3 linked regions of the Methylomagnum ishizawai genome follow. The protein of the gene in region 2 interacts with the protein of the main gene of each other region in a pairwise test. Links are inferred from orthologs where the notes say so. Each region holds a gene or a part of one and is shown on either strand. Other genes may lie near its edges.

What was found.
Region 1: the proteins of B9N93_RS03985 (region 2) and B9N93_RS20530 interact in binary tests that used the Escherichia coli proteins (3 or more experiments, as listed by UniProt). The link is inferred for Methylomagnum ishizawai from one-to-one orthologs.
Region 3: the proteins of B9N93_RS03985 (region 2) and B9N93_RS18910 interact in binary tests that used the Escherichia coli proteins (3 or more experiments, as listed by UniProt). The link is inferred for Methylomagnum ishizawai from one-to-one orthologs.

What each region holds. Positions count from the first base shown.
Region 1 is NZ_FXAM01000001.1:4,550,845-4,560,359, forward strand. Bases 4,154-7,137 are described here. They hold B9N93_RS20530 (LytR/AlgR family response regulator transcription factor), read right to left. Parts: upstream 6,033-7,137; coding sequence 5,274-6,032; downstream 4,154-5,273. Other genes in these bases: B9N93_RS20515 (GFA family protein), read right to left, coding at 4,154-4,198; B9N93_RS20520 (hypothetical protein), read right to left, coding at 4,326-4,682; B9N93_RS20525 (DUF3124 domain-containing protein), read right to left, coding at 4,765-5,241; B9N93_RS20535 (sensor histidine kinase), read right to left, coding at 6,013-7,068. Outside these bases: B9N93_RS20495 (RimK family protein), read right to left, coding at 1-1,166; B9N93_RS20500 (GNAT family N-acetyltransferase/peptidase C39 family protein), read right to left, coding at 1,168-2,277; B9N93_RS20505 (23S rRNA (adenine(2030)-N(6))-methyltransferase RlmJ), read right to left, coding at 2,274-3,131; B9N93_RS20510 (hypothetical protein), read left to right, coding at 3,261-3,755; more of B9N93_RS20515, read right to left, coding at 3,770-4,153; B9N93_RS20540 (thiopurine S-methyltransferase), read right to left, coding at 7,172-7,828; B9N93_RS20545 (PAS domain-containing hybrid sensor histidine kinase/response regulator), read left to right, coding at 8,117-9,515. UniProt on the Escherichia coli protein: Member of the two-component regulatory system BtsS/BtsR, which is part of a nutrient-sensing regulatory network composed of BtsS/BtsR, the low-affinity pyruvate signaling system YpdA/YpdB and their respective target proteins, BtsT and YhjX.
Region 2 is NZ_FXAM01000001.1:875,988-885,310, reverse strand. What follows is about bases 3,288-6,079. They hold B9N93_RS03985 (glutamate-5-semialdehyde dehydrogenase), read left to right. Parts: upstream 3,288-3,948; coding sequence 3,949-5,211; downstream 5,212-6,079. Other genes in these bases: B9N93_RS03980 (hypothetical protein), read right to left, coding at 5,219-5,992; holA (DNA polymerase III subunit delta), read left to right, coding at 3,288-3,737. Also shown: leuS (leucine--tRNA ligase), read left to right, coding at 1-2,177; B9N93_RS03995 (LPS-assembly lipoprotein LptE), read left to right, coding at 2,182-2,706; more of holA, read left to right, coding at 2,703-3,287; nadD (nicotinate-nucleotide adenylyltransferase), read left to right, coding at 6,119-6,763; B9N93_RS03970 (PKD domain-containing protein), read left to right, coding at 7,053-8,357; B9N93_RS03965 (4a-hydroxytetrahydrobiopterin dehydratase), read left to right, coding at 8,426-8,797; high frequency lysogenization protein HflD, read right to left, coding at 8,804-9,323. UniProt on the Escherichia coli protein: Catalyzes the NADPH-dependent reduction of L-glutamate 5-phosphate into L-glutamate 5-semialdehyde and phosphate. The product spontaneously undergoes cyclization to form 1-pyrroline-5-carboxylate.
Region 3 is NZ_FXAM01000001.1:4,196,151-4,205,448, reverse strand. Bases 1,953-4,719 are described here. They hold B9N93_RS18910 (sulfate/molybdate ABC transporter ATP-binding protein), read right to left. Parts: upstream 3,997-4,719; coding sequence 2,908-3,996; downstream 1,953-2,907. Other genes in these bases: cysW (sulfate ABC transporter permease subunit CysW), read right to left, coding at 4,032-4,719; B9N93_RS18915 (cupin domain-containing protein), read right to left, coding at 2,573-2,848; B9N93_RS26470 (calcium-binding protein), read left to right, coding at 1,953-2,471. In the rest of the region: more of B9N93_RS26470, read left to right, coding at 1-1,952; more of cysW, read right to left, coding at 4,720-4,901; sulfate ABC transporter permease subunit CysT, read right to left, coding at 4,928-5,746; B9N93_RS18895 (roadblock/LC7 domain-containing protein), read right to left, coding at 5,984-6,361; B9N93_RS18890 (RBBP9/YdeN family alpha/beta hydrolase), read right to left, coding at 6,661-7,218; B9N93_RS18885 (sulfate ABC transporter substrate-binding protein), read right to left, coding at 7,227-8,234; B9N93_RS18880 (porin), read right to left, coding at 8,266-9,298. UniProt on the Escherichia coli protein: Part of the ABC transporter complex CysAWTP involved in sulfate/thiosulfate import. Responsible for energy coupling to the transport system.

The sequences.
Region 1 (9,515 bases), 3.7 Mb from region 2 along the record:
AAATATTGGCAGGCGTACAAGGGCTGCCCGTTCAAGACGCCGATGCGCCAATCGAACTGGGTGTACAAGAATTCCTGGGCCAGGATCAAATCGGATTCCTTGAACAGGCGCTGGGTCAAGTCCTGGAATTGGCGGGGATCGTCGGCCTTGAACACCCCGCGTGAGAACGAGCCGTCGGGGATTTTCAGCACCAGCGGGAAACCCAGGCCCTCGCCCAGCTTGGCGAGTTCCGGGTCGCCCTTTTGCAAGATGCGGGTGGCGGGAGCGGGGATGCGGTGGGCGGCCATCAACTCGGCCAGATAGACCTTGTTGGTGCATTTCAGGATGGAATCGGGGTCGTCGATCACCACCAGCCCCTCGATCTGGGCCTTGCGGGCGAAACGGTAGGTGTGATGGTCGATGGCCGTGGTTTCGCGGATGAACAGGGCGTCGTATTCGGCCAGGCGTTCGTAATCGCGCTTTTCGATCAAGGCCACGTCCACGCCTTGCTTCTTGCCGGCCCTGGCGAATTTGTGCAGGGCCAGGGCATTGGAGGGCGGCAGTTGCTCGGCGGGATTGCGCAGGATCGCCAAATCCCACCGGGCGGTGCCGCGCTGGCGCAAGGCCCGCCATGGCTTGGCGAGATAGCCGTTCAGCGCGTCGATGAAGAATTGGCGGTGCGGGCCGGAAGCCATGCCGTTCAAGGGCAGGGCCTTCACGGTGTCGATCAGCCATTTGCCGTGATAGCGGAATTCCACCTTGAGCAGCGGGCAGGGGAACAGGTCGAAAATCTGCCGGGCCAAATCCTGCAAGGCCGGGTCCGCGCCGCGCCCGAAGAAGATCGGCAATTCGAATTCGTCGCCCGGCCCCGCTGGCCGCTTCTTGAGGCTGCGCTGGATCAAGCCGTCCAGGTCTTCGGCGTTGAGGCTGTAGATCGATTTGCTGCTGAGGCTGGCCAGGGTCCGCACCGAAGGCAAGACCCGGTGGCTGCGGGCCTCGGCCAGCAGCGAACAGTAATAGCCGGTGCTGAGATAGCGGTAACTCCGGCACAGGTTGATGACCCGCAAATCCTTGGCCTTGAGGTATTCCGGCCTGGACAGGTAATCCCGCGCCGCCACCACCCGGATATTGGGATAATCGGGCTGCCAATCCTTGAGGCTTTCGACGACGACGAGGTGTAGGGCCATGCTAATGGCGGCGGCGCTTGCCCGGTTTTTTCAGGATCAATACCGCCTTCTGCCCGGTCTTGCCGTAGCGGGCCATGCGCTGGAAATCCTTTTTCAGGATGGGCAGGTTCACGCAGTCGGTCAGGGTCTTGCCCGCCTCGGTATCGACATAGGGATCGTGCAGATAGAAATAGAGTTCGTCGTAGCCTGTGACCACGATCCAGTGTGGGAATTTTTCTTGGTAAAGACGATAAGAACTAATCAGTACCACCGGGATGCCGCCCCGTTCCATCTGCTCTTGCAATTCCATGACGTTCAGGGCGCCGTGGACGATCCGCACCGGCAGGGTCCGCAATTCCTCCAGGAAATCCTCCTGCACCACCTGCATCACCTCGCGCTTCTCCGGGTCGCGCACCGAGGTGATGAACAAGGCACCGTCGTCGTTGACATAGACCTCGACCTCGAAGCCCCGATGATAGGCCGAGAGCGCCATGCCATACGGCCCGCAGCCGCCGTGCCCCGAAGTCATGAACACCGTGGTGGCCTCGCGCCAGATGCGCAGTTCCAGCTTGCGGCTCAGTTCCAACTCGGGCTGCAAGGCTTTCATGCCCATCATCAGCGAAGCCGGGCCGCAGGTGAAATCCAGGGTCTGCTGGTAATACGGCACGCGGGCCAGTTCCGGGTTGAGGTGCGGGGCCAGGGTTTTCTCGAAGCGCAGGGCCGAGGCGTGGTCCTCGTAATAATCCGGCACGATTTCCAGATAGCGGTAGCCCAGTTTCTCGAACAGCTTGAGGGAAGGCGGGTTGTCGCGCCGCACTTCCAGGCGGAGGGCGATGCACTCGCGTTCCAAGGCCAGGGCTTCGCAGCGCTGCACCAAGGCGGCCCCGATGCCGCGCCGCAACCAAGCCGGATCGACGGCGTAGGAATACAAGCGGGCCAGTGAGGTGCCGGTGTGAAACAAGGTCGTGGCATAACCGCACACCGCGCCCCCCTGCTCGTAGACCAAGGTGGCGGCATTGGCCTTGGTCAGCAGGTAGCGGAAATTGCGCCGGGAAATGCGGTCGGTCTCGAAGCTGGTGTTCTCGATGCGGACCAGGGTTTCCAGGTCTTCCAGGCGGGCGGGGCGGATCATTCGGCACCGCGCTCCCGCTCCCCGGCCAGCCATTCCACCCGCCAGCGGCCTTGCCCGCCGGCCGCGAGCCGCTCCCACAACCAGGGCAAAGCGGCCCGCAATTGCTCCTCCAACTGCCAGGGTGGATTGATGACGATCATGCCGCTGCCGCTGAGGCGGAACGGCTCGTCCGGCAATACCGAGAATTCCGCCAGCAGCACCTTGGGAATCTCCAGCTTTTTGAAGCGGCGCAGGAAATCGTCCGCCGTGGCGCGGTCTTGGATCGGATACCACAGAGCGTAGATGCCGGTGGCCCAGCGCTTGTAGCCTTCGCGCACCGCCTGCAACAAGCGCTTGCGCTCGTCCTTGAGTTCGTAGGCCGGGTCGATATGGACCAAGCCGCGGCGTTCGGGCGGCGGCAACAGGGCTTTCAAGCCTTGGTAGCCGTCCAGATGCTCGACCCGCACTTGGCGGTCGCCCGCGAATTCGGCTGCCAGGAGGTGGGCCTCGTTGGGATGGAGTTCGCACAGGGCCATGCGGTCCGGGTCGCGCAGCCAGGGCCGGACGATGCGCGGCGAACCCGGATACCAGCGCAATTCCCGGCCCGGATTGGTGGCGCGGACGGCGTCGAGGTATTCGCGGATGCCGGCGGGCGGACTGGGCTCGTCCCATAGCCGCGAGATGCCGCTTTCGTGTTCGCGGTTTTTGCGGGCCATTTCCGAATGGAGGTTATAACGGCCCGCCCCGGCATGGGTGTCGAGGTAGAAAAACGGCTTGTCCTTGTGGAGCAAGGCCCGCACCAGGAAGCTCAAGGTGAGGTGCTTGAAAACATCGGCGTGGTTGCCGGCATGGAAGGCGTGGCGATAGCTGAGCATGGCGCGGATGTCGGTGACGGCGGAAACACGCTTTCGACGCGATTCCTGTGGTAAAAAACGCGGCATTATAACGCCGGGGCGGACGATCCGCCGTCCGGCCCCGATTCCGCTTGGACCGCGCCCATATCCATGAATCCCTTCCTATACAAAGCCCATCCCCTGCTCCACCGGCTGATTTCCCTGTTGCTCGACCCCACCAGCGCCACCCCGGCGGACGCGCTGGCCTTGGCCGCCCTGATGCTCGGTCTCAACCTGCTGTGGGTGCCGGCCTTGCTATGGGCGGCGCTGAAAACCGATAGGCTCCGGCTGTCCTTGCCGCTGGCCTATGGTCTGGCCTTACCCGCCAGCCTGTTGTATACGCCCATGCTGTTGACCGTGGTCAGCGATGTGGCCGCCCATGGTTTCAGGTTCCAGGAACGCTTCCTGCTGGTGTTCGCGTTGTTCGTGGTGTCGCAGACCCTGGCGGGGCTGTATGCCTTCGCCCTGCGCCACCGGCCCAGCGGCTATCCTGCCGGACTCATGACGGGCGAAACCATCGCGCTGTTCATGCTGTTGTATTCGCTGGTGATGGCGGCGGGCTTGCTGGGACTGGATACGGTGTTCGGGATTTTCCGGGGGCTGTAGCGGAGCCCGCCCGATCATGCGGACCGATGGATTGGCGGCGGTGCGGGTTGCTGTTCCACCCGCTCCAGCGCCGGGTCGAGGCAGGCCCAGCCAGGGGCGCTCGCGGCCCATATATTCATGCCGGGACGGAGCGACGACGGGTCGTCCAGGTTGCCGATACGCACCATCCGAAACTGGGGCCGGGCGGAGGATTGCGCGAAGAGCTGCGTGCCGCAAGCCGGGCAAAACTGGCGCGTGACCACATTGCCGCTATCGGCCTGCTTGATATATTCCGACAGCGGCCCCGCGACCACCAGCGCCTCGGCGGGCACCATGGCGTTCACGCTGCCATTCGCGGCAAGGTGCTGGCAATCGCGGCACCAGCAAACCCGGACCGCCAGCGGTTCGCCCACCAGCGTGAAAGTGACGGCACCGCATAAGCAGCGCCCGGTTCTTTCGATCATTCAAAACCTCCTTTCGGTTAAATCAGACATCCAGCGACCCAACCCGGATGGAAAGCGGTGGAATCTTGGGCATTGGGGTTTTCCAGCGGCCTATCCTCCCCTAACCCAAGGGCTTTATCTTAACCCATCACAAAGCATGCTTTAAAAAAGCGAAGCCAACCCCTATAAAACCCAAGGTCGTAATCACAAAGCTGGCCGCCGTATAAATCTTCCAGTGGGTTTTATTCCAAAAATCCGGGTCAAACGCGGCGATGACAAAAACCGTGGGGTTGGCAAAACCGCCAATCGCCACACACCAGCATGCGAACACGGGCAAATCGATGCCAGCGCCATAAAAGGCCAAATTAAACAACGCCATCAGGGCATAATCGACATGCGCCCTAATCATGGTCTTATAATCGACCAAGAATTTTTTATCTATGCCCTCTATTGGAAACCACCGGGCAAACGTCATCAGCCACGCCGACACGATCAATGCGGTCATACAAAGAACCGCACCCACTAATAAAACCGCCATCAACCCGCCTTTTTAATTAATCAAAGTTTATCCAAGCCCGCAAGCGATATTACCGCCGCTCTTCCAACACCCGCGCCGGACTATTGAACGCCAAGCCCTGGTTATAACTGCTGCTCACCATCAAGGCTTCGACCACCGGCGCGGACACCGGCTTATCGCTTTCCCATTCCACCAGGAAACTGGCGCTGATGCCACCGCTGCGGTCGGATTCCTTGACGATGGCCTCGGTGGACGCCATCGGCCTGAGGGTTTCGCCCTGCCTGAGGTAGGCACGCACCAAGCTCCCGGTAGCGCTGTAGTAATCGATGCGCTTCAAGCGGATGGCATGGCCGCGGTCGGTATTGCGCAGGCTCAAGGTGGCGGTCAGGTTCAAATCCACGCCCTTGTCGCCATAGGGCACCTCGGAATACACCGGCACATACAGCAATTGTCCCCGCACCATGGCCGGAGCCTCGGCCCCCGCCGCCAGCGGCGCGGCCAATACCACCCCGGCCACGACGGGCCGGAACCACCTAGGAATCTTCATCGCGACCTCCAAAACCGGGACAACCCACACCATCACGGCACCAAACCGCCGATTTGCCGGAAGCGCTCGCGCACGCCGGGCAGATGGCGGCGGCTGACTTCCAACAACTCCGCCACGCCGACCAAACGCATCCCCATGCCGCCCTCGGGCAGTTTGTGCAAACCCTCGACCCGGTCCACCGCCACCAGGGCGTTGCGGTGGATGCGGATGAAGCTCTCGCCGAACTCCCGTTCCAAGGACACCAGCGAATCATCCAGCAGCGCCTCGCCCTCGTCGAAGCGCACCGTGGTGTATTTGTTGTCGGCCCGGAAATAGGCCACCGCCGCCAAGGGCACCAAGCGCAATTCGCCATGGCGGTAGACGCACAAATGCCTGCGGGCGGGCCGGCATTCAGGCGGCAGGGCTTCGGCCAGCTTGCTCCAGGCTTCGCCGGTGAAGCGCTTGGCCTTGGACAGGGCGGCTTCCAAGCGCTGCTTGCGCACCGGCTTCAACAAATAATCGATGGCGCTCAGTTCGAAGGCGTCCACCGCGTAATCGTCGTGGGCGGTAGCGAACACCACGGCGGGCGGCTCGGCCAGCTTGGAGATTTCCCGCGCCGTGGCGATGCCGTCGAGCCGGGGCATCAGGATATCCAGGAACACCAGGTCGGGCGCGGCCTTGGCGATCAAGCGCAGCGCCTCGCCGCCCTCGCCGGCCTCGCCGACGATTTCGGTGGCGGGGTCGATCTCCGCGAGCAGTCCGCGCAGCCGGTCGCGGGCCGAGGGTTCGTCGTCAACGAGGAGGATTTTCATGTCCCGCACCTTGGTAGGGAATGACGATGCGCACTTGATACCGGCCATCGGCCTGGCTGGTATACAAACGGGCGCGGTTGGGGAAACAGCTTTCCAGACGGGCCTGTAGGTTCTCCAGGGCCACGCCGTTGCCGGGCCGGGAGCGGCGGACCACCTCTTCCGGCAAGCTGTTGAGGATGCTCAGCACCAAGCTGCCACGGGCCAGACGGCCCTGGATTTCGATTTTGCCGCCGTTCAAGGCGGGTTCGATGCCGTAGCGGATGGCGTTCTCGACCAAGGGTTGCAGGCTCAGGGGCGGCAGCAAGGCGTCGCCCGGCGCCTGCCGCATATCCCAGGCAACCTTGAGCCGCGGTCCCAGCCGGTATTGTTCTATCCCTAGATACTGGCGGGTCAGGGCGATTTCCTCCGACAGCGGCACCAGCTTGCCGGTTTTCTTGAGGATGGCCCGGAACACCTCGGCCAAATCCAACAGCAATTCCTCGGCGGTGGCCGGTTCCTTGCGGATCAGGCTGGCGATGGTATTGAGGCTGTTGAACAAAAAATGCGGCTGGACCCGCGCTTGCAGGGCATCGAGCCGGGCGATGGATTCGGCCCGGATTTGCGAGCGCCAGCGCGATTGCACATATTGGTGGCGCAACCAAGCCAGGGTGACCAGGGCGCTGATGGCGAGGATGCGCCCATAGAACGCCCAGGGTTCCAGCCCGGTGCCTTCGGGATAGCCGATCCGCGCCAGCCCGGCCTGGGCCGCGCCGCCGACCGCCAGCGTCACCAGCAATACCGTGGCGAAAGCCGCGGCCCCCGCCCGGAACGCCCGCCACGCCTCCAACCAGCGCCGCATCGCACACAACAAAGCCGCGCTCAGCCAAGCGATCCAGGCGATGAACAAACCGCGCAGCCCCACCTCGGTGAGGAAATCGTAGCGCGGCGAAAAATCGGCCAGGGCCAGCACGAAGGCCAGCAACAAACTGCCCAGGATCAGCATGAAGGCCGTGGTCAGGGAGCAGAAATCGGGCAGGAACGCTTCGGGGGTTTTCATCTCCGCCGCCTTGGGCCTCGGGGTGGACACAGACAGCGGGAGGCTCCAACAAATATGGGTCGGTTGTCAATCGATATGAACGGTCCCAGGCCGGGGCGCGGCCTCAACCAGGGGTGCGCAGACGCCACGCGGTTTCGTTCAGGGCGGTCAAGCCCCGCGCCCGGAGTGCCGGACTATCGGCCAGGGCGTCGAGGACTTCGAGCGCGGCTAGGGCGCGGCGCGGACCGTACAGACGTTCGACCTGGGCCGCCGGGGTGGAAAACGGCGGCCCCTGCATTTCCCCGGCGGGATAGTCCAAGGCGATCAGCAGGATGGGCGCGGCGGCGACCAGGGCCAGTAGATGCTCGGCGTAGGCGGGCTGGCGCTCGGGCGGCAGGGCGATCAGCGAGGCGCGGTCGTACACCGCGCCGATGGCGGGCAGGTCGGCGGGGGTGAGCGCGAACAAATCGCCCTGGTACAAAGTGATGCCCCCGGCCTCGAACACCCGCAGCGGGCCGCGCTCGGCGACGCGGGGTTCCAGGCCGTTCTCGGCGAAGAACTGCCCGACCGCCAGGGCGCTGAGTTCCACCCCCACCACGGGATGGCCCAAGCGCCGCAGATACACGAGGTCCAGGCTCTTGCCACACAGGGGCACGAACACGGCACACCCCGCCGGGGCGTCCAGGGCGGACCAATGGCGTTCCAACAAGGGGTTGACGCCGTCGAGATGGAAGCCGATTTCCTGGTTTTGCCAGCGGTCTAGCCAGAATTGTGGGTCCATGGGGTTGATCTCCAAAGTTCGGGGGACGGACGGGGCGTATCGGCAGCAAGTTTCAGCTTACTGTGCCGGGCAATAATACAAAACCCCCGTGGGAACTGTTTCATATTCAAAACTTCCAAAACCAGTGCCGCGCTTCGATCCGAGGAATATCAAAAGCCAAATACGCTTAAACCGCTAATATATACATAAAACCGACCCTTTGGTTATAAGCTCGCGGCGACCGACCCAGGCCGATGGCCGTTCCGCCGCGCAGGTCCACCCGCTTCCCATGCCAATAGCCCGCCCGCCATGCCACTCCCACCCCCAACCTTGGATACCCGCCGCCCGACCCTGGGCATCGCCCTGGTCATCGCGCTGGCCTTCGCTGTCTTCGCCCTGCTGAGCCACACCTGGGTTTCCCGGCTCGGCCAGGACTGGTACGACTATCACCACAACGCCCTGCGCGCCGCCCGGCAGTTGGAGAAAATCCGCACCGCCTGGGACTACGGCGGCTTCGTCCACCATTTCAAGGATTGGGTCCTCCACCGCGACCCCGGCGATTACGACCGGGCCGGGGCCGCCCTGCAAGCGCTCTACGCCGCCATCGACGGCTACGAGCGGCTCAAGCCCGATGCGGAGGAACACGCCGACCTGGACCAACTCCGCATCGGCGTGGACCAGTACGCCGCCCGCCACCGCCGCTCGGGCCTGCCGGAAAACCGCGGCCTCCCGCCGTCCGAACTCGTCCAGCGGGTGGGCGTGCCGGACCGGGACCCGCTCGGTGCGGCCATCGCCCGGCTCCAAACCCATATGGACGAACAAGCCGCCCGCCAGGATGCCAAGCTGGCCCACAGCCTGGACCGCCTGGGCACCTTGATCGCGGCGGGACTCGGCTTCCTGCCCGCCTTCCTCCTGGGGGGCGTCTCGCTGGCGCGGTCCCAGCAACGCTCGGCACAATTGGCCGAGAACCTACGGCATTCCGCCCAGCGCCTCGCCGAGAGCGAGCGCACCTTCCGCCACCTGGCCCAATTCTCCCCGGTCGGTATTTTCCGTTGCGATGCCGGAGGCGATTGCGTCTATGTCAACGAGCGGCTGGCACAGATGACGGGCCGGGCCGGGGACGCCCCGCCCGTGGGGCCGGATTGGCTGGGCGACCCCCACCCCGAGGACCGCGGGCGGGTGCGGTCGGCTTGGGACGGGGCGGTGGCGACGAGGACCGAATTCCGCGAGGAATACCGCTTGCTCCGGGCCGGTGGCGGTATCGCCTGGATCATCGCCGAGGCCCGCCCCGAGCGCGACGACGACGACGCGGTGGTCGGCTATATCGGCACCTGCACCGAAATCACCGAATCCCGCCACCTGCAAATCTGGCACGAGCATTTCTTCGCCCTGTCACCCGACCTCCTTTGCATCGCCAACCTGGACGGCTATTTCCGCGAACTCAGCGCCTCCTGGCACAGCACCCTGGGCTGGACGGCGGAGGAACTCCGCGCCCGGCCCTGGCTGGATTTCGTCCATCCTGACGACCGCTCGGCCTCCGAGAACGCCCGGCTGCGCCTGCTGGAAGGGCGACGGGTACACACCTTCGAGAACCGCTACCAAACCCACGAAGGCGGCTACCGCTGGCTCAGTTGGCATGCGCTGCCCTTGCCCGAGGAAGGCGTCTGCTACGCCGTGGCCCGCGATATCACCGAGCAAAAACGGGCAG
Region 2 (9,323 bases):
TGCTGGAAAAGGGCTTGGTCTATAAGAAAACCTCGCCGGTCAACTGGTGCCCGCACGACGCCACCGTGCTGGCCAACGAGCAGGTCATCGAAGGCTGCTGCTGGCGCTGCGACACGCCGGTGGTACGCAAGGAAATCTCGCAGTGGTTCATGAAGATCACCGCCTACGCCGACGAGTTGTTGACCGAACTGGACGGCATGACCGGCTGGCCGGAGCAAGTCCGCACCATGCAGGCCAATTGGATCGGCAAGAGCTACGGCGTGCGCTTCGCCTTCCCCTACACCCTGGACGGCAAAGAAGAAAAGCTGTGGGTCTACACCACCCGCGCCGACACGATCATGGGCGTGACCTTCTGCGCCGTGGCCCCGGAACATCCGCTGGCGACCCATGCCGCGCAAAGCAATCCCGAACTCGCCGCCTTCATCCAGGAATGCGCCCAGAGCGGCACCGCCGAGGCCGACATGGCGACCATGGAAAAGAAAGGCATGGCGACCGGCATTGCCGTCACCCATCCCATCACGGGCGAGCAAGTGCCGGTCTGGGTTGGTAACTACGTCCTGATGGGCTACGGCGAAGGCGCGGTGATGGCGGTCCCGGCCCACGACGAGCGCGATTTCCATTTCGCCCATAAGTACGGCCTGCCGATCCGGCAGGTCATCGGCCACAAGGACGGCTGCGCGGAATTCAACGTCGAGGCTTGGCAAGATTGGTACGGCGATAAATCCGTGGCTGTTTGTGTCAACTCCGGCCCCTACGATGGCCTCGCCTACAACGCCGCCGTGGACGCCATCGCCGCCGACCTCAAGGCCAAAGGCTTGGGCGAAAAGCAAGTGAACTTCCGCCTGCGCGACTGGGGCGTTTCCCGCCAGCGCTATTGGGGCTGCCCGGTGCCGGTCATCTATTGCGACGACTGCGGCACGGTGCCGGTCCCGGACGACCAACTGCCGGTGGAATTGCCCAAGGGCGTGGAGATCACCGGCATCGGCTCGCCCCTGGCCCGGTTGGAATCCTTCGTCCACGTCGATTGCCCCAAGTGCGGCAAACCGGCCCGGCGCGAAACCGACACCTTCGACACCTTCATGGAATCCTCCTGGTATTTCGCCCGCTACGCCTGCGCCGACAACGGCGAGGCCATGCTCGACGAGCGGGCCAATTACTGGCTGCCGGTGGACCAATACATCGGCGGCATCGAGCACGCCATCCTGCATCTTCTGTACTCGCGCTTCTACCACAAGCTGCTGCGCGATGCCGGGCTGGTGCAGTGCGGCGAACCGTTCGCCAACCTGTTGACCCAAGGCATGGTGGTAGCCCCGACCTTCTATCGCGAGGACCACGGCAAGAAAGCCTATGTCGGCCCCACCGAGGTCGATGTCAGCACCGACGAGAAGGGCCGCATCACCGGGGCCACGCTGAAAGCCGATGGCGCGCCCGTACTGGTCGGCGGCACCGAGAAGATGTCGAAGTCCAAGAACAACGGCGTCGATCCCGAGCATCTGGTCAGCCGCTACGGCGCGGACACCGTGCGCCTCTTTACCATGTTCGCCGCTCCGCCCGAACAATCGCTGGAATGGTCGGATTCGGGTGTCGAGGGTGCATACCGCTTCCTGCGGCGTTTGTGGCGGCAGGTCGCCCTGCATGTCAACGAAGGCCCGGTCCCGGCTTTGGACCAAACCACGCTGGACGAAGGCCAAAAAACCCTGCGCCGCCAAGTCCACGAAACCCTGCGCAAAGTCACCGACGACATGGGGCGGCGTTTCACTTTCAACACCGCCATCGCGGCCAATATGGAACTCCTGAACGCGCTATCCAAGTTCGAGGACGCCAGCGCCCAAGGCCGCGCCCTGCGCCAGGAAGCCCTGGAACTGGTCGCGCTGATGCTCTCGCCCATCGTGCCGCATATCGCCGAGCATCTGTGGGCCGAACTCGGCCATGCTGACACCATCGCCACCGCGCCCTGGCCGCAATGGGATGATTCCGCCCTGGTCCAGGACAGCCTCGAATACGTGGTCCAGGTCAACGGCAAGCTGCGCGGTAAGATCACCGTGGCGGTGGACGCCCCGAACGAGGCCATCCAAGCCGCCGCCCTGGCCGATGCCAACGTCCAGCGCTTCATCGAGGGCAAGCCGCCCAAGAAGGTCGTGGTGGTGCCCAAGAAACTGGTCAACATCGTGGTATAAGCCCATGGCCCGACGGCTCCGCCTCGCCGCTCCGCTCTCCGCCGCCCTGGCGCTGGCCGCTTGCGGCTGGCACCTGCGCGGCGAAATGCCGGGCACCAAGCTCGAAAACACGCTCTACCTCTCCGGCATCACCAACAAGAACCCGTTCTATGGCGACTTCAACCAGACGCTGAACAACCTCGGCGGCGTGTTGGCCCCGACGCCGGGACTCGCCAGCGCGGTCGTCCACATCACCTCGGCCGCCCACACCCGCCGCCCCATCACCCTGAGCCAGCAAGGCCGCGCCAACACCTTCGACCTGACCTACCGGGTCGTCTACGATGTCCGCAGCCCCAAGGGTGAAATCCTGATCCCGCAACAGGAACTCGAAATCCGCCGCGACTACTTCAACGACCAGACCACGCCGCTGGGCCAAGGCTACGAAGAAGACATGTACCGCCAGGAAATGCAGAAGGAGGCCGCCCGGACCCTGCTGCGGCAGGTGTCCTACACCCTCCGGCAGCAGCGCAAAACGGCGAACCCGACGTGAAACTCTATCCCGAGCAGTTGGAGGAACACCTCAAGCGCAAGCTGCTGCCGATCTACCTCCTGAGCGGCGACGAACCCCTGCAACTGACCGAGGCCGCCGACGCCCTGCGCCACGCCGCCAAGGCCCAGGGCTATCCCAGCCGGGAATTGTTCTACGCCGACGCCGGTTTCGATTGGGCCTTGCTGCGGGAAGCCACCGACGCCTTCTCGCTGTTCGGCGAGCGGCGCTTGCTCGACCTCCGCATCCCCGCCAAACCGGACAAGAACGCCACCGCCGCCCTGTTGCATTACGCCGAGCGCCCACCGGAAGACGCCATCCTGGTCATCAGCACCGCCAAGCTGGCCACCGCCGACCAGAAGGCCAAGTGGTACCAGGCCATCGACAAAATCGGCGCGGTGCTGCCGGTCTGGCCCTTGGAAGGCGAGAAACTCCTGCGCTGGATCGACCGCCGCCTCAGCACGCGGGGGCTGTTGACCGACCAATCGGGCCTGCGCCTCATCGCCGCCCGCACCGAGGGCAACCTGCTCGCCGCCGCCCAGGAAATCGAGAAGCTGCATATCCTGCATGGCCGGGGCAAGCTGAGCGACGAGCAGATCGTCCAGGCGGTGGCGAACAGCGCCCGCTACGATGTGTTCGACCTGGCCGAGGAAGTCCTGCGCGGACAGGCCGGGAAAGCCTACCGGGTGCTGATGGGACTCAAGGCCGAAGGCGTGGCCCCCGCCGTGGCGCTGTGGGCGCTGGGCCGGGATATCCGGCTGGTCGCGGCCCTGCTGCGGGAAATCGCGGGCGGGACCTCCCAAGACTCGGCCTACGCCAAGCTCAAGGTCTGGGACAACCGCAAGGAAACCCTGGGGCTGGCCCTGCGGCGACTGGACCGGGGCACGGTGCATCGCGCCCTGTTGCTGGCCGCAGAGGCGGATCGGGTCATCAAGGGCGCGGGCGTGGGGGAGGCTTGGGATGCGTTGTTGGCGGTGTGTTTGTGTGTGGCGGCACCGCCTGGGAAAGCGGTTTTGGATCGGCTCCATTCATAATCCGGCATAGGAGTTAATTCCATGGGGCACATATTCATCGCGGGCAGTCATCGGGCTTCGTATCGCGACTTTGGAAACCAATGGATGGTCCGTTCCAGAGGAAAACCTATGACGCCTCGTCAAGCGCGGCGAATCAAACTGCCCCGGATTTCCAGCACAACGACATCCGTATACCCTTGAATCCATTGAGCAATAATCCCACCCTCCAGCCATGACCGAATCCATCCAAACCTATCTCGAAACCATCGGCCACAACGCCCGCGCCGCCGCCCGCCAGATCAGCCGGGCCGAGACCGCCGCCAAGAACCAAGCCTTGCTCGCCATCGCCGCCACCTTGGAAGCCGAAGCCGCCTTCCTCATCGCCGAGAACCAAAAAGACCTGGAAGCGGGCCGCCAGAGCGGCCTCGACAGCGCCATGCTCGACCGCCTCGACATCAACGCGAAGCGCGTGAAGACCATGGCCGACGGCCTCCGCGAAATCGCCGCCCTGCCCGACCCGGTGGGCGAAATCACCGGGCTGACCTATCGGCCTTCCGGCATCCAGGTCGGCAAGATGCGGGTGCCCTTGGGCGTCATCGGCATCATCTACGAATCGCGCCCCAACGTCACCGCCGACGCCGCCGCGCTCTGCCTCAAGTCCGGCAACGCCTGCATCCTCCGGGGCGGCTCCGAGGCCATCCATTCCAACAAGGCTATCGCCGCCTGCATCCGCCAAGGGCTGGAAACCGCCGGGCTTCCCGCCGACGCCGTGCAATTGATCGAAACCACCGACCGCGCCGCCGTGGGCGCGATGCTGCGGCTGGAACACGCCATCGACGTGATCGTGCCGCGTGGCGGCAAGGGCTTGATCCAGCGCATCATGGAAGAATCCCGCATCCCGATCCTCAAACACCTGGACGGCATCTGCCACGTCTACATCGACGACCGCTGCGACCCCGACAAGGCCATCCGCATCACGCTGAACGCCAAAACCCAGCGCTACGGCGTCTGCAACGCCCTGGAAACCTTGCTCATCGCCGAAGGCGTCGCGCCCACGCTGCTGCCGGCACTGGCGGCGCAACTGCGCGGGAAAGGCGTGGAACTGCGCGGCTGTCCGCGCACCCGCGAACTGGTGGAACACTGCGTTCCCGCGACCGAGGAGGATTGGGATACCGAATACCTCGCGCCCATCCTCTCGATCCGGGTGGTGGCGGACCTGGACCAAGCCATGGACCATATCGCCCGCCATAGCTCCAAGCACACCGAAGCCATCGTCACCGAGGACTATGGCCGCGCCCGCCGCTTCCTGCGGGAAGTGGATTCGAGTTCGGTGATGGTGAACGCCTCGACCCGTTTCGCCGACGGTTTCGAGTACGGCCTGGGCGCGGAGATCGGCATTTCCACCGACAAGCTGCACGCCCGCGGGCCGGTGGGCCTGGAAGGACTGACCACGCTGAAATTCGTGGTGCTGGGCGACGGCCACGTCCGGGCCTGAACCGCGCTCAATGGAACAGGTAGCGGATACCGGTCTCGGCCTTCCAGCCCATCCGCTCGTCGCGTCCGATGCCGAACAGATGGTCGCCGCCCCGCATCCAGAATTCCACCCCCGGCGCAACCACCTTGCCGACCTCGCCCTCCAGGAACAGGCTGGCCTGGTCGCCTTGCTCGTGGTTGAGCGCGACGCCGGGGGTCAACAGCAGCCAATAGCCGCCGGGAAAGTTATACAGCCCGCCCCACTGGAACAGGGATTCGCTGATCGGCGGTTTGTCCCGGCCATCGCCGAAGGAGCCGGTGTATTTATACATGGTCCATACCAGCAGCCGCCGATTGGGCCAATAGGTCAGGACCGTGCTGGGAACGATCTGGTTCCACCCGGCCCCCAACACCTCATGGCTGGCGGTGTCGAACCACAGGTCCACACCGTTGATCCAGGCCATGGATTCGCCGAAGGTGAGCTTGCCCCGCCCGCCCACGGCTATGTCGCCGATACCGGCTTGAGTCTTGGTGGTTGCGTCGCCACCGAAGGCCACCGGCAGTTGCAGCCCGAACGCCATGTTGTCGTTGGGCGCGTAATCGCCATGGAAATACAACTGGTTCAGATACTCCCCGGCGGGCAGGTCCAGGTATTCGTAGCGAAGTTCGAGTCGGCTGATCATTTCCTGGGGATCGGAGCCTTTGACCCGCCAATCCTCCGGGGATTCGTCGGCTATCGCACATGGCGGCGGCCCCGACAATCCCAGCAGCGTGGCGATACAGCCCATATGGATGAGTTTCATGGAATTCCCGCCCCTATTAATCATCGCGAATGAATTAGACATGAAACTATAGATTAACAAGGCCCATGCGGAAACGTGCCACCCCGGCGCAGCCCTCCACACCTCCCGGCCCATGCAAACTCCCCCATGATCGGCATCTACGGCGGCACTTTCGACCCCATCCATTACGGCCACCTCCGCACCGCACTGGAGGCCAAGGAAATCCTGGGCTTGGACCAGCTCCGCCTGGTGCCCTGCCAAATCCCGCCGCACCGGGCCACGCCGGGCGCGACCCCGGCGCAGCGCCTCGCCCTGCTGGAAGCCGCGCTCGCCGACGCCGAACCCGGCTTCCGCATCGATACCCGCGAACTGGAACGGCCCGGTCCCTCGTACATGGTCGATACCCTGGAATCGATCCGGGCCGAAATCGGCGACACCGAACCCTTGTGCCTGATCGCCGGGCTGGACGCTTTTCTCCAACTGCACCGCTGGCACCGCTGGCGGGATTTGCCCGGCCTCGCCCATATCGCGGTGCTGCGGCGGCCCGGTGCCGCCCCCGATTTCCCCGCCGAACTGCGGACCTGGTTGGATCGCCGCCTTGCATCCGACCCAGGGGCGCTACGGACCAGGGCTTGCGGCAAAATCCATTTCATCGAGGTCTCGCAGTTGGAGATTTCGGCGACCCGCATCCGCGCCGCCCTCGCCCAAGGACTGAGCGCCCGTTACTTGCTGCCCGACGCGGTGCTGCGCTCGATCCAGACCCTGGGACTCTACCGGCCCCCCGCCGCTTAAACCGGGCGGGCGGCCCCCGCTCCCGTGGGTTCCAAGCCCCCGGCGGCGCTTGTGCAATTCCACCACCCCGCCGCGCCCGCACCTCCCCCTGCGGCAGCGAACCGCTGATTCCATTGGGTTTTTTATTCCAGGATGGACGGCACGCTTCCTGCTTCCATCGATCCGCACACCCATTGGATGTGTCGTTTGTTCATGCTTGCCGGTCCAGGCTTCCCCCAGCTTGGACCGGCTTTTTTTGGCGCGGGCCTCCCGGCCCACGAGTTCGATTCCACTTCCCAGGAGGAAACCCATGCTCCCGCAACGCCACCGTTTCCATTCCCTGCCCGCCCTCATCGGGCTCTGCGCGAGCCTGGGCTGGTGGCCCACCCCAGGCTGGGCCCAAACGGCCCGGAAACCCGCCCTGGGCACTCCGTTGGGCGCACAGATCGGCCTCAGCGTCGGGGTTCCCACCTACAACGCCGACACCGATACCTACGACGCCCCGATCACCCTCCATAACCGCAGCGCCAAAAAAACCTTCCACGGCGCGTTCAACCTAGTGGTCGGCCCCATCGAACCGGCCGGAATCAGCCTGGCCAACGCCAGCGGCACCACAACGGGCGGCAAGTCCTATTTGTCCATCGCCCTGCCGGATCATGGCCTGGCCCCGCACCAGCGGATCAAGGACAACGTCCTCAGCTTCGCCAACGCGGACGACGCCCATTTCAAATTCCAGCGCAAGCTATACGGCTACCCCGGCAGCAAACGGCCCACGGCGGTCCCCGGTCCCGACCAAAGCCCCGCCCTCGGCGATACCGTCACCCTGGACGGTTCCGGCTCCACCGATCCCAGGGGCTTGGCCTTGCGCTATGCCTGGTCGATTGCCGCCGCGCCCACCGGCAGCACGGCCAGCCTCAGCGACCCGGCCAGCGCCCAGCCCAGCCTGACCCCAGACCAGCCCGGCAGCTACCAAATCCGGCTGCTGGTCACCGACGGCAACGCCGCCAGCGACCCCACCACCCTGACCTTGACCGTCGCCAGCCCGCCGCCCGTGGCCGATGCCGGGGGCGACCAAACCGCCGGCATCGGCGATACCGTGTACCTGGATGGCACCAATTCCTATGATCCCGAAGACGCCGACCTAGGCTACCGCTGGACCTTCACCCAGAAACCCCAGGGCAGCCAAGCCAGCCTGGCCGACGCCGACACCGATTCGCCCAGCTTCGTGGCCGACCAGGCCGGCACCTACCAGGTCCAGCTCATCGTCAACAATGGCGCCATGGATAGCGCCCCGGCCCTCGCCAATATCGTGGTCTCGGCCCAGGCGGACACTTCCCCGGTGGCGGACGCCGGCTTCGATCAAACCGCCACGACCGGCGACACCGTCTATCTGGACGGCTCGGCTTCCTACGATCCCGAGGGCGCGGACCTGGACTACCGCTGGACCTTCACCCAGAAACCCCAGGGCAGCCAAGCCAGCCTGGCCGACGCCGACACCGATTCGCCCAGTTTCGTGGCCGACCAAGCCGGCACCTACCAGGTCCAGCTCATCGTCAACGACGGCACCTACGACAGCGCCCCCGCCACCAGCCGGATCACGGTGGTCGCGCCCTGACGCCCCGCTTGACAGGGCCTGGCGGAAACCGGAACCTGCCGTCCCTTCAATCCAGAGGAAACCCGGCCATGACCACGGAAACCACCTACACCGAGGCGCAAATCAGCGAGCGCCTCGCCCAGGAACTACCGCACTGGTATTACGAGAACGGCTGGATACGGCGCAAATACCGCACCAGCGGCTGGAAGGCCAGCCTGATGGTGGTGAACACGGTCGGGCACCTGGCGGAAGCCGCCTGGCACCACCCGGACCTCACCGTGTCCTATGCCTTCGTGATCGTGAAACTGACGACCCATTCGGCCAAGGGCATCACCGACAAGGATTTCGCCCTGGCCCGCCAGATCGAGGCGGTGGTGCAATGGAAGCCGCAGGAAGAGAGCGGCGGGGTGTTGGAAGGCACGCCGGACGATCCCCGCTTCAAATACCTGAAATACGATTGAACCGGCTCACAGCGCCTTGAGGAATTGCCGCGCTTCCTGCTGCAAGCGGCCCCGCTGGAACAGCAGCTTCCACCGCGCCCCGCCGCACTGCCGCCACAACACCGCCGAACGCACCCCCGCCAGCAGCAGGGCGCGGATTTTGTCGGCGTTCTCGCCTTCGGCCAGGAACCTCTGTTCCCCGGCCACCAAGACCCTGGGCCGCAACTGGCTCAGGGTGCGCGAATAGGCCTCGGCCAGGATTTTCAAGACGCCTTCGTCCAGCACGCCCACGGTCTCGGCCAATTCCGCCGCCCGGTGTACCGATACGCCGATAGCCTCGACCATCGCGGGCTCCTTCATCAGGGCGCGTTCCAGGAACAGCAGGGTCGAGGCATAGCGGGCCTGTTCCGGGTTGGCCCGTTCCGGGCCGGACAATTGGTTGTCCAGGCAGCGGAGGCCCAGGCGGACGCCCTCCAAGCCGCCGTAGACATCCAGCACATCGTCGGCGTCGATCTTCAAGGTGCTGGCGATGCTGGCCCGCAAGGGT
Region 3 (9,298 bases), 3.3 Mb from region 2 along the record:
CGGGTGGAAGCGACCAATTGAATGGTGGGGACGGCAACGATGTCCTGGATGGCGGCACCGCGAATGACCGCATGGCCGGGGGCGTGGGCGACGACACTTATTGGGCGGACGATTCCAACGACAAGGCCATCGAAAATCCTGGCGAGGGTGTGGACACGGTTTATAGCTCGGCGGGCTATAGCCTGGGAGACAATGTCGAGAACCTGATTCTGACGGGTACCGCCGCCATCAGCGGTACCGGCAATGCGCTGGGCAATCGACTGGTTGGCAACAGCGCCGCCAATTGGCTGTACGGGGGGTGGGGCAATGATACCTATGTCGTCGGGGCGGGCGATAGCGTGGTCGAATATGCCAACTCGGGTTGGGATACCGTGGAAACCAACCAGACCTATACCCTGGGCGACAACGTAGAGCGCTTGGTCTTGATCGGCACGGCGGCGATCAAAGGCACCGGTAATAGCCTGAACAATCAACTCGTGGGCAATGCCGCCGCCAACACTTTGACTGGGGGGGCTGGTGACGATGTCTACTATGTTGGTGTTGGCGACACGATCACGGAAACCGGCAGTGGCGACTGGGATGTGGTGATGTCTGATGCCTCTTGGGTCCTAGGGGCCAATCTGGAGGAGTTGTACCTGGTCGGTACGGCCACTATCAACGGCACCGGCAATTCCCTGGATAACTATATCGAAGGCAACGCCGCCAACAACGTCCTCAATGGCGGTGTGGGTGCCGACATTCTGCTGGGTGGGCTGGGCAACGATACTTATGTGGTGGACAATACCGATGACACTCTCTTAGAGGAGATCGACGAAGGTATCGACACCGTACAGTCCTCCATCGATTATCAATTATGGGACGAGGATAATATTGAAAATCTGACGCTGACTGGCGCAGCGGCGTTCAGCGGCATCGGCAGCAGTTTGAATAACATGCTCACCGGCAATTCCGTCGCCAATACCCTGACTGGGGCTGAAGGCAACGACACCCTGGACGGCGGAATAGGTGGGGACGTGATGTACGGCGATATCGGCGATGACACCTATATGGTTGATTCAACCGCCGACGTGGTGTCCGAGAATCCAGGGGAAGGCTTGGACATGGTGCGCAGCGGTATCGTTTACACCCTGGTCGCCGATGTCGAGAACCTGATCCTGACCGGCACGGCACCCTCCGGTACTGGCAACGACCTGGACAACGCGCTTACCGGCAATTCCACCGCCAACACCCTGGCCGGTGCTGCGGGGAACGATATCCTGGATGGCGGGGCGGGCGCAGACAAACTCTACGGCGGTACTGGCGATGATACCTACATGGTGGATGCGACCACCGACGTGGTGTCCGAGAATCCTGACGGGGGCACGGATACGGTGCGTAGCGGCGTCGCCTATACCCTTTCCGCTAATATCGAGAACTTGATTCTGACCGGTACGGCAGCGATCAACGGTGCTGGCAACGCTTTGGACAACGCGCTTACCGGCAATGCCGGGAACAACGTCTTGGATGGTGGTGCGGGAGTTGACGCCCTGGGTGGTGGGGCTGGCAACGATACCTATGTGGTGGATGCCTTGGGCGATACTGTGGCCGAGAACGCCGGTGAAGGCACCGACTTGGTCCAGAGCGCCGTCGATTTCATCCTCGGAGCGGACCTGGAGAAACTGACCCTGACCGGCACGGCATCGATCAACGGTACCGGCAACGCGCTCAACAACACCTTGACCGGCAATGCCGGCAACAATGCCCTGGACGGTGGCGGCGGAGCCGACTCCATGGCCGGGGGCGCGGGCAACGACAGCTACACCGTGGACGGCGCGGGCGATACTGTGACGGAGTCCAGCGGCGCAGGTACGGATTTGGTGTTCAGTTACGTCGGCTATACCCTGTCCGCCAACGTCGAGAACCTGACGTTGGTGGCGGGCGCGGGAAATCTTGTTGCTACCGGCAACAGCCTCGGCAACATTTTGGCCGGGAATGAAGGTGATAACATCTTGGATGGTGGTGCGGGCGCGGATACTTTGACCGGGGGCGGCGGTGCTGATCTGTTCAAATTCGGAACTGTGAGTGGCGGGATCGATATCGTGAAGGATTTCCTGTCGGGAACCGACTTGCTACTGATCAACGATCTCACCACCGGCCTGGCCCTCGGCGACAAGGACGGCGTGATCGATGCCGCTAAGTTGACGACTAGCCCCGGAGGGTTCGCGCCCAGCAATGAACTGGTCGTCGTCACCGGCAATATCGTGGGAGCCATCACGGCGACCAGCGCGGCGGCGGTGATCGGTTCCGCGACCAGCGCCTACGCCAAGAGCTACGCCGGATTGTTCGTCGTCGATAACGGGGTGGACAGCGCCCTTTTCAAGTTCGTCTCGTCCGCCGCCGACGCCACGGTCAGTGCTACGGAACTTACCCTGGTTGGAACCTTGCAGGGCACCGCGTCGACCGCGTTATCGGACTACGCTTTCGGGACCTGATTCCGGGGGCGTGCGGGCTGGGCAGAACGGTTCCGCCCAACAACCTCCCCAGAAATAAAAAAGGCGTCCCCCAGGACGCCTTTTTCATTGCCCAGCCGGGATCAGCCGTGGCGGTAATGCTTGCGCAAGGGCTTAACCACCTGCCAATCGGTTTCCAGCCCTTCCGGGAACACCACCAAGTCGCCCGGCACGATCCGTACCGGCTCGCCGCCCACGGGTGTCACGATAATCTCGCCTTCCAGCACATAGGCGGTTTCGGTTTCGTCGAAATCCAGCGGGAATTCCGAGGCTTCCTTTTCCCAGATCGGCCAGTGGCCGACGCCCAGTTCCTTCAAACGGGCTTCGCTGGGCTGGTGTTCAATAGTGATTGCGCTCATGGATGATCCGAGGTGTGGTTGAGGAACGCGGATTGTAGCCGTTTTGTTTGAACGGAGCTTTACGCCGCCTTGTCGGTGGGGACGGTCCCGTCCCGGTCGGCGAACAGCCGCAGGCGGCGGGGTTGTAGATAAACCCGGCTGCCCCGGCCCAATTCCTCGCGGTTGTAGCGGTCCCTGGCGAGTTCCACCTCCACGATGCCGTGGCCGTCGTCGCGTTCCAGTTCGATGCGGACGGTCGCGCCCAGGGGCCGGATATCCAGCACGGTGGCGGGGATGGCGCTCTGGCCGGGGTTGTCCCGGAGGATGTCGATTTCGTGCGGGCGGGCGTAGAACACCGCCGAATCCCGGTGTTCCGGGTCGCCCGGCAAGGCGAGCTGGGCCTCGCCGATCTTGGCGTGGCCGTCGTGGACCCGGCCATGGAACAGGTTCACATCACCCAGGAATTGGTAGACGAAGGGCGTGGCGGGATGGTCGTAGACTGCCTCGGGCGTGCCGATCTGTTCGATCCGGCCCTCGTTCAGCACCACCACCCGGTCGGCCACTTCCAGCGCCTCCTCCTGGTCGTGGGTCACGAACACGCTGGTGACGTGCAATTCGTCGTGCAGGCGGCGCAGCCAGCGCCGCAGTTCCTTGCGGACCTTGGCGTCCAAAGCGCCGAACGGTTCGTCCAGCAGTAACACCTTGGGTTCCACCGCCAGGGCGCGGGCCAGGGCGATGCGTTGGCGCTGGCCACCCGACAACTGGGCCGGATAGCGTTCGGCCAGCCAATCTAATTGCACCAGGTCCAGGAGCTTATGCACCTTGGCGCGGATTTCTTCTTCGGAAGGCCGCGTCTCCTTGGGTCGGACCCTAAGGCCGAAGGCGATGTTCTCGAACACGGTCATGTGCCGGAACAGCGCGTAGTGCTGGAACACGAAGCCGACTTCCCGGTCCCGCACATGGCGGTCGGTGGCATCCTCGCCGTGGAACAGGATGGCACCGGCATCCGGGGTTTCCAGCCCGGCGATGATGCGCAGCAAGGTGGTCTTGCCGCAGCCGGAAGGACCGAGCAGGGCGACCAATTCGCCGCCGGCGATTTCCAGGTTGACGTTCTTGAGCGCCTTGAAGCGGCCAAAGGCTTTGTGGATGTCGCGGATTTCGATGCTCATGGGCGGTGGCTTTCCGTGGGAGGGTGTGGAGCGGTTCAGGTGCGGTGGATTTCGTGGCGCAGATGCCATTCCAGGAAGGTCTTCGCGGCCAGCGTCACCAAGGCCAGCAGCGCCAGCAGCGAGGCCACGGCGAAGGCGGCGGCGGTGTTGTATTCGTTGTAGAGGATTTCGACATGCAGCGGGATGGTGTTGGTCAAGCCGCGGATATGGCCCGATACCACCGACACCGCGCCGAATTCGCCCATCGCACGGGCGTTGCAAAGGATCACCCCATACAGTAAGCCCCATTTGATATTGGGCAGGGTCACGTGCCAAAACGTCTGCCAGCCCGAAGCTCCCAGCACGATGGCGGCTTCTTCTTCCTCGCTACCCTGCGCCTGCATCAGCGGGATCAATTCGCGGGCCACGAAGGGGAAAGTCACGAAGATCGTGGCCAGCACGATGCCGGGTACGGCGAAAATCAGCTTGATATCGTGGTCCTGCAACCACGGCCCCATCCAACCCTGCAAGCCGAACAACAGCACATAGATCAAGCCCGACACCACCGGCGACACCGAGAACGGCAGGTCGATCAGGGTGATGAGCAGGCTTTTGCCGGTGAACTCGAACTTGGCGACGCACCAGGCGGCGGTGATGCCGAACACCAGGTTCAAGGGCACGGAGATGAAGGCGGCGATCAGGGTCAGGCGGACGGCGGCCAGGGCGTTGCGGTCACCGAGCGCGTGCCAATAGGTGGACCAACCCTTGGCCAGGGCTTGGCTGAACACCACGGCCAGCGGCATGAACAAAAAGCCGACCAGGAACAGCAAGGCGGTCGCGGTCAGGAGCCAGCGGACCCAGGCGGGTTCGCCCCGGGTGCGGTGGGCGGCGGGGTTGGCGGAAGCGGGCAGGACGAGCGCGGACATGGGGGAATCCTCGGGAAACGGGCGGATCAGGTGCGGCGCAGTTGGCTCCAGCGCTGCAAGGCGTTGATGCCGAGCAGCAGGGTGAAGGAAACCACCAGCATGGACACGGCCAGCGCGGTGGCCCCGGCGTAGTCGTATTGCTCCAGCTTGGTGATGATGAGCAGGGGAGTGATTTCCGACACCAGGGGGATATTGCCCGCGATGAAGATGACCGAGCCGTATTCCCCGACCGCCCGGGCGAAGGCCAGGGCGAAGCCGGTCAGCAGGGCCGGCAGCAGGGCCGGGAAGATCACCAGCCGGAAGGTCTGCCAGCGGCTCGCGCCCAGGCTGGCGGCGGCTTCTTCCAATTCGGCCTCGAAATCCTCCAGGATCGGCTGCACCGTGCGCACCACGAAGGGCAGGCCGATGAAGGTCAGGGCGAGGACCACGCCCAGCGGGGTGTAGGCGATCTTGAGGCCCAGGGGTTGGGTCAGGCTCCCGATCCAGCCCTTGTTGGAATACAGCGTCGCCAGCGAAATACCGGCCACGGCGGTGGGCAGGGCGAAGGGCAGGTCCACCAGGGCGTCGATGAGCTTCTTGCCGAAAAAGTCGTAGCGCACCAGCACCCAGGCCACCAACAACCCGAACACGGCGTTGATGAGCGCCCCGGCCAGCGAGGCGCCGAAGGTCAGCTTATAAGAGGCCAAGACCCGTGGCTCGGTGATGACCGACCAGAAACCGGACCAGCCCAGCGTGCCGGCCTTGAGGAAGGTGGCGGACAGGGGAATCAGCACGATGAGGCTCAGGTATAGCACCGTGAATCCCAGGGTGATGGAAAAACCGGGCAGGACGCCGCGTTGCTTCAGCATGGTGGTATCGGGGGCGGTGGCGGTAGATGCGGCGAACTGTAGCAGGCGGTTTTTATGCGATGAAAGAATAAATAGCGATACATTGATGCTGTTTGGCTATATCAATGCCGCTTATAGCGGAGGGACGGCCAATAAAATGGCCCGCGCCGCGGGCCTAACGGGGGGGTGGTATCACCGGCATCGAGGGGCCGGAATGGCGCTTGGGGGGAATGCGCCGGTTTGCTGGGCGGGGGTTCAGGCGCGGCGGGCCGAAACCAGGGCTTCGATATCGTTGGCCGCCCGCTGCATATGGCCGAGGATGGCGCCCGACTCGGCTTCCGGTTTGCAGACCACGGTCAGGATGGCTTCGGGACCGGCCTGGGTCATCAGCACGGAACCGGCCTTGCCCGCGACCAGGACTTGGCCGAGTCCGTCGCCCACCAGTTCCGCCGCGGTTTTGTGGCCCAGGGCCATGAGGGCCGAACTCATCGCGCCCAGGTTGTCCTCGTCGATGGCGGGGGAAGACGCGCTGGAAGCGACGCTGGCCAGGGCCAGCCCGTCGTTCGACAGTACGCTGGAAACCAGGATGGCTTCCGAGCGGTGGTTCAGTTCGCTAAGAATCGTGGCGAGCATGGGAATATCCTCCGGAGTTCCAAGTGAACAAGGGTCGATCCAAGCCGGGAATGCAGGGGGGGTGGGGCGATCCTTTGGGCCCGGCGGATTACCCTAACAGTGGCCGGCTGACGGCTTGATGTCGGGTCGGTTACGGGTAGGTGTCCTCGCGATGGGCGGTGGTCGCCGCCGCGCGGGTGCGGAATTTTACAATATGCAAGTTCCGTGCGAATCGATGGCCGGACCTGGCGTGGGTCGGCAAGACTGGAAAACCGGGCCGATTGGGCGGTATCCAATCCGCCGTGCCGCCCTGGCCCGGCTCAGATTTGGGCGATCCGCTGTTGCGCCGGACGATGCTGGTGCGTATCCGTTGCTTGCAAGGAGGCAAACAACCCGAGTCCCTCGGGCCAGGGACCGTAGCCCGCCTCGACATTGATATGCCCGGCTCGGCCCAGGCTGCGGCAGGCACAGCCCCAGCGCCCGGCCCATTCCTGAGCGCGGGGGAGGCTCATCCAGGGGTCGTCCGCGCTGGCGACCACCAGGGCGGGAAAGGGCAGAGCCGTCGCGGGCAGGGCGGTGTCCAGGCCGAACCGCGCCGGGTCGGCGGGCGCGACCAGGAAAGCGCCCGCCACCCGTCCGGGCCGGGCCAGCGCGGCGTGGACCGCCGCCAGGCAGCCGAAGCTATGGGCCACCAACCACGCCGGTTCCCCGGTTTGTTCCAAGGCCGCGCCGACCCGCCGCGACCAGCGCTCCAGGTCGGGCGCGTGCCAATCGGCCTGCTCGACGCGCACGGCGTCCGGGACTTGGGCTTGCCACCACGTCTGCCAATGTTCGGGACCGCTGCCGCCGAGGCCGGGCACGATGAGCAAGGCCGCCATCCGAATCCTCAATGGCCGTAGATTTGGTCGAATACCCCGCCATCGGCGAAATGGGTGGCCTGGGCCTTATTCCAGTCGCCGAACACCTCGGCGAGGGTGAACAATTCGACCTTGGGGAACACGCTGGCGTGCTGGGCGAGGATGGCCGGATCGCGCGGACGGTAGAAATGCTTGGCGGCGAGTTCCTGGCCCTCCTGGCTGTAGAGGTATTCCAGATAGGCTTTGGCGACTTCCGCCGTGCCCTTCTTCGCGGCCACCTTGTCCACCACGGTCACGGGCGGCTCGGCTAGGATGCTGAGCGAGGGTGTGACGATCTGGTATTTGTCCTTGCCGTATTCCTTGAGCGCTAGGAACGCCTCGTTCTCCCAGGTAATCAGCACATCGCCGATTTCGCGCTCGGCGAAGGTCACGGTCGCACCACGGGCGCCGCTGTCGAGGACGGCGGTATTCTTATAAATCTTGGTGATCAAATCTTTGGCCGCCGGTTCCCCGCCCAGTTTTTTCACGCCATAGCCCCAGGCCGCCAGATAGTTCCAACGGGCGCCGCCGGAAGTCTTGGGATTGGGCGTGACCACGGCCACGCCGGGTTTGGCGAGATCGGGCCAATCCTTGATCCCCAGGGGGTTGCCCGCCCGCACCAAGAACACCATGGTCGAGGTATAGGGGGCGCTGTTATTGGGTAAACGCGATTGCCAATGTTCCGGGATCAGTTTGGCCTTCTGGTAGAGCTGGTCCACGTCGTAGGCCAGGGCCAGGGTGACCACGTCGGCGTCGAGGCCGTCGATCACGGCGCGGGCCTGCTTGCCGGAGCCGCCGTGGGATTGGTTGATGGACACGTCCTCGTGCTGCTTGCCTTTCCAATACTTGGCGAAGGCCGCGTTGTAGTCCTCGTAGAATTCGCGGGTCGGATCGTAGGACACGTTGAGCAGGGTCAATTCCCCGGCGGCGGCCTGCTGGGCCAGGGCCAGGGTGGAGGCGAACAACAGCGCTTGCAGCGCCTGGGCGATGGTTTTCATGGTGGGGTGCCTGTGCGGTGGGTCGGAGCTTTTAATAGGTGAATTGGAAACGGGTGAAGAAGACCTTTTCGGTGGGCCGGTCCACGGCTTGTTTGTCGGTGTTGACCGCGCCGCCCTCGAAATGGGTTTGCTCGTAATCGGCCATGAACTTGAGGTTCTGGTTCAGCCACCAGTTGAAGCCCACGGCCCAGGAGGTCGCGTGCTGCACCGAACTCCTGGGATCGGAGAACAGGTACACCGGCTTGGAGGCGGTGCCGAAGTTCTTGAAGGTGTCCTTGTCGATATCGAGTTCGCTCCACCGTGCCGCCAATTGCCAAGCGCCCCATTGGCCCTCGAAAGGGTTGAACGGATGGCGCGGTTTGATGCCCTGGAAGGTGTTGTCCTCGCCGGTCAGCACATAGGAAGCGGCGATTTGCCAAGCCTGGTTGTTCTGGCGGGTCGGGTTCACGTTGCGGGGACCGTTGGCGCTGGCGCTGGTCGTGGTCTTGGACGTGGTGGAGGTGGTGTTGGAAGCCACGGTCGAGCGGACATCGGTCTTGACGGCGGTGGTGGTGGTGTCGGTCTGTTGTACCGCCAAGTCCTGTGAGGAATAGGCGTATTCCCCGAACAGCCCGAACGGTCCCCAGTACCAATACGCCTGCGGGTAGATGCGGTAGCGTTCGCCGTCCGCCAGGGCCGCCGAGAAACTGGTGGTCGTGGTGGTGGTCGTGGTGGTGATGGTTTGCTTGCCGGTCGCGGGGGTGTTGGCCTGGGTCACGGCGACGGCGGTGCTGGAACCGGCCTGGGTGGTGCCGGTGGCATAGGTCAGGATGTTGTTCTGGCCGGGGGAGACCAGGGCGGGCAGGTTGTTTTGGTTGGTCGGGGTGCCGTAGCTACCCGCGACGCCCAGGCCCAGCCCTTCCAAGGATTCCACCCCGGAATGCTGGAACGGATGCGAGAAGATGCGGCCATCGAAGGATTTGTCGTCGAAGGTGGCGGTATCGGAGTTCTGCACGGCTTGGTTGTCGGCGGTGCCGTTGAACACGCCGAACTGGTAGCTGAGGAATTCGGTCGATTGGTTGACG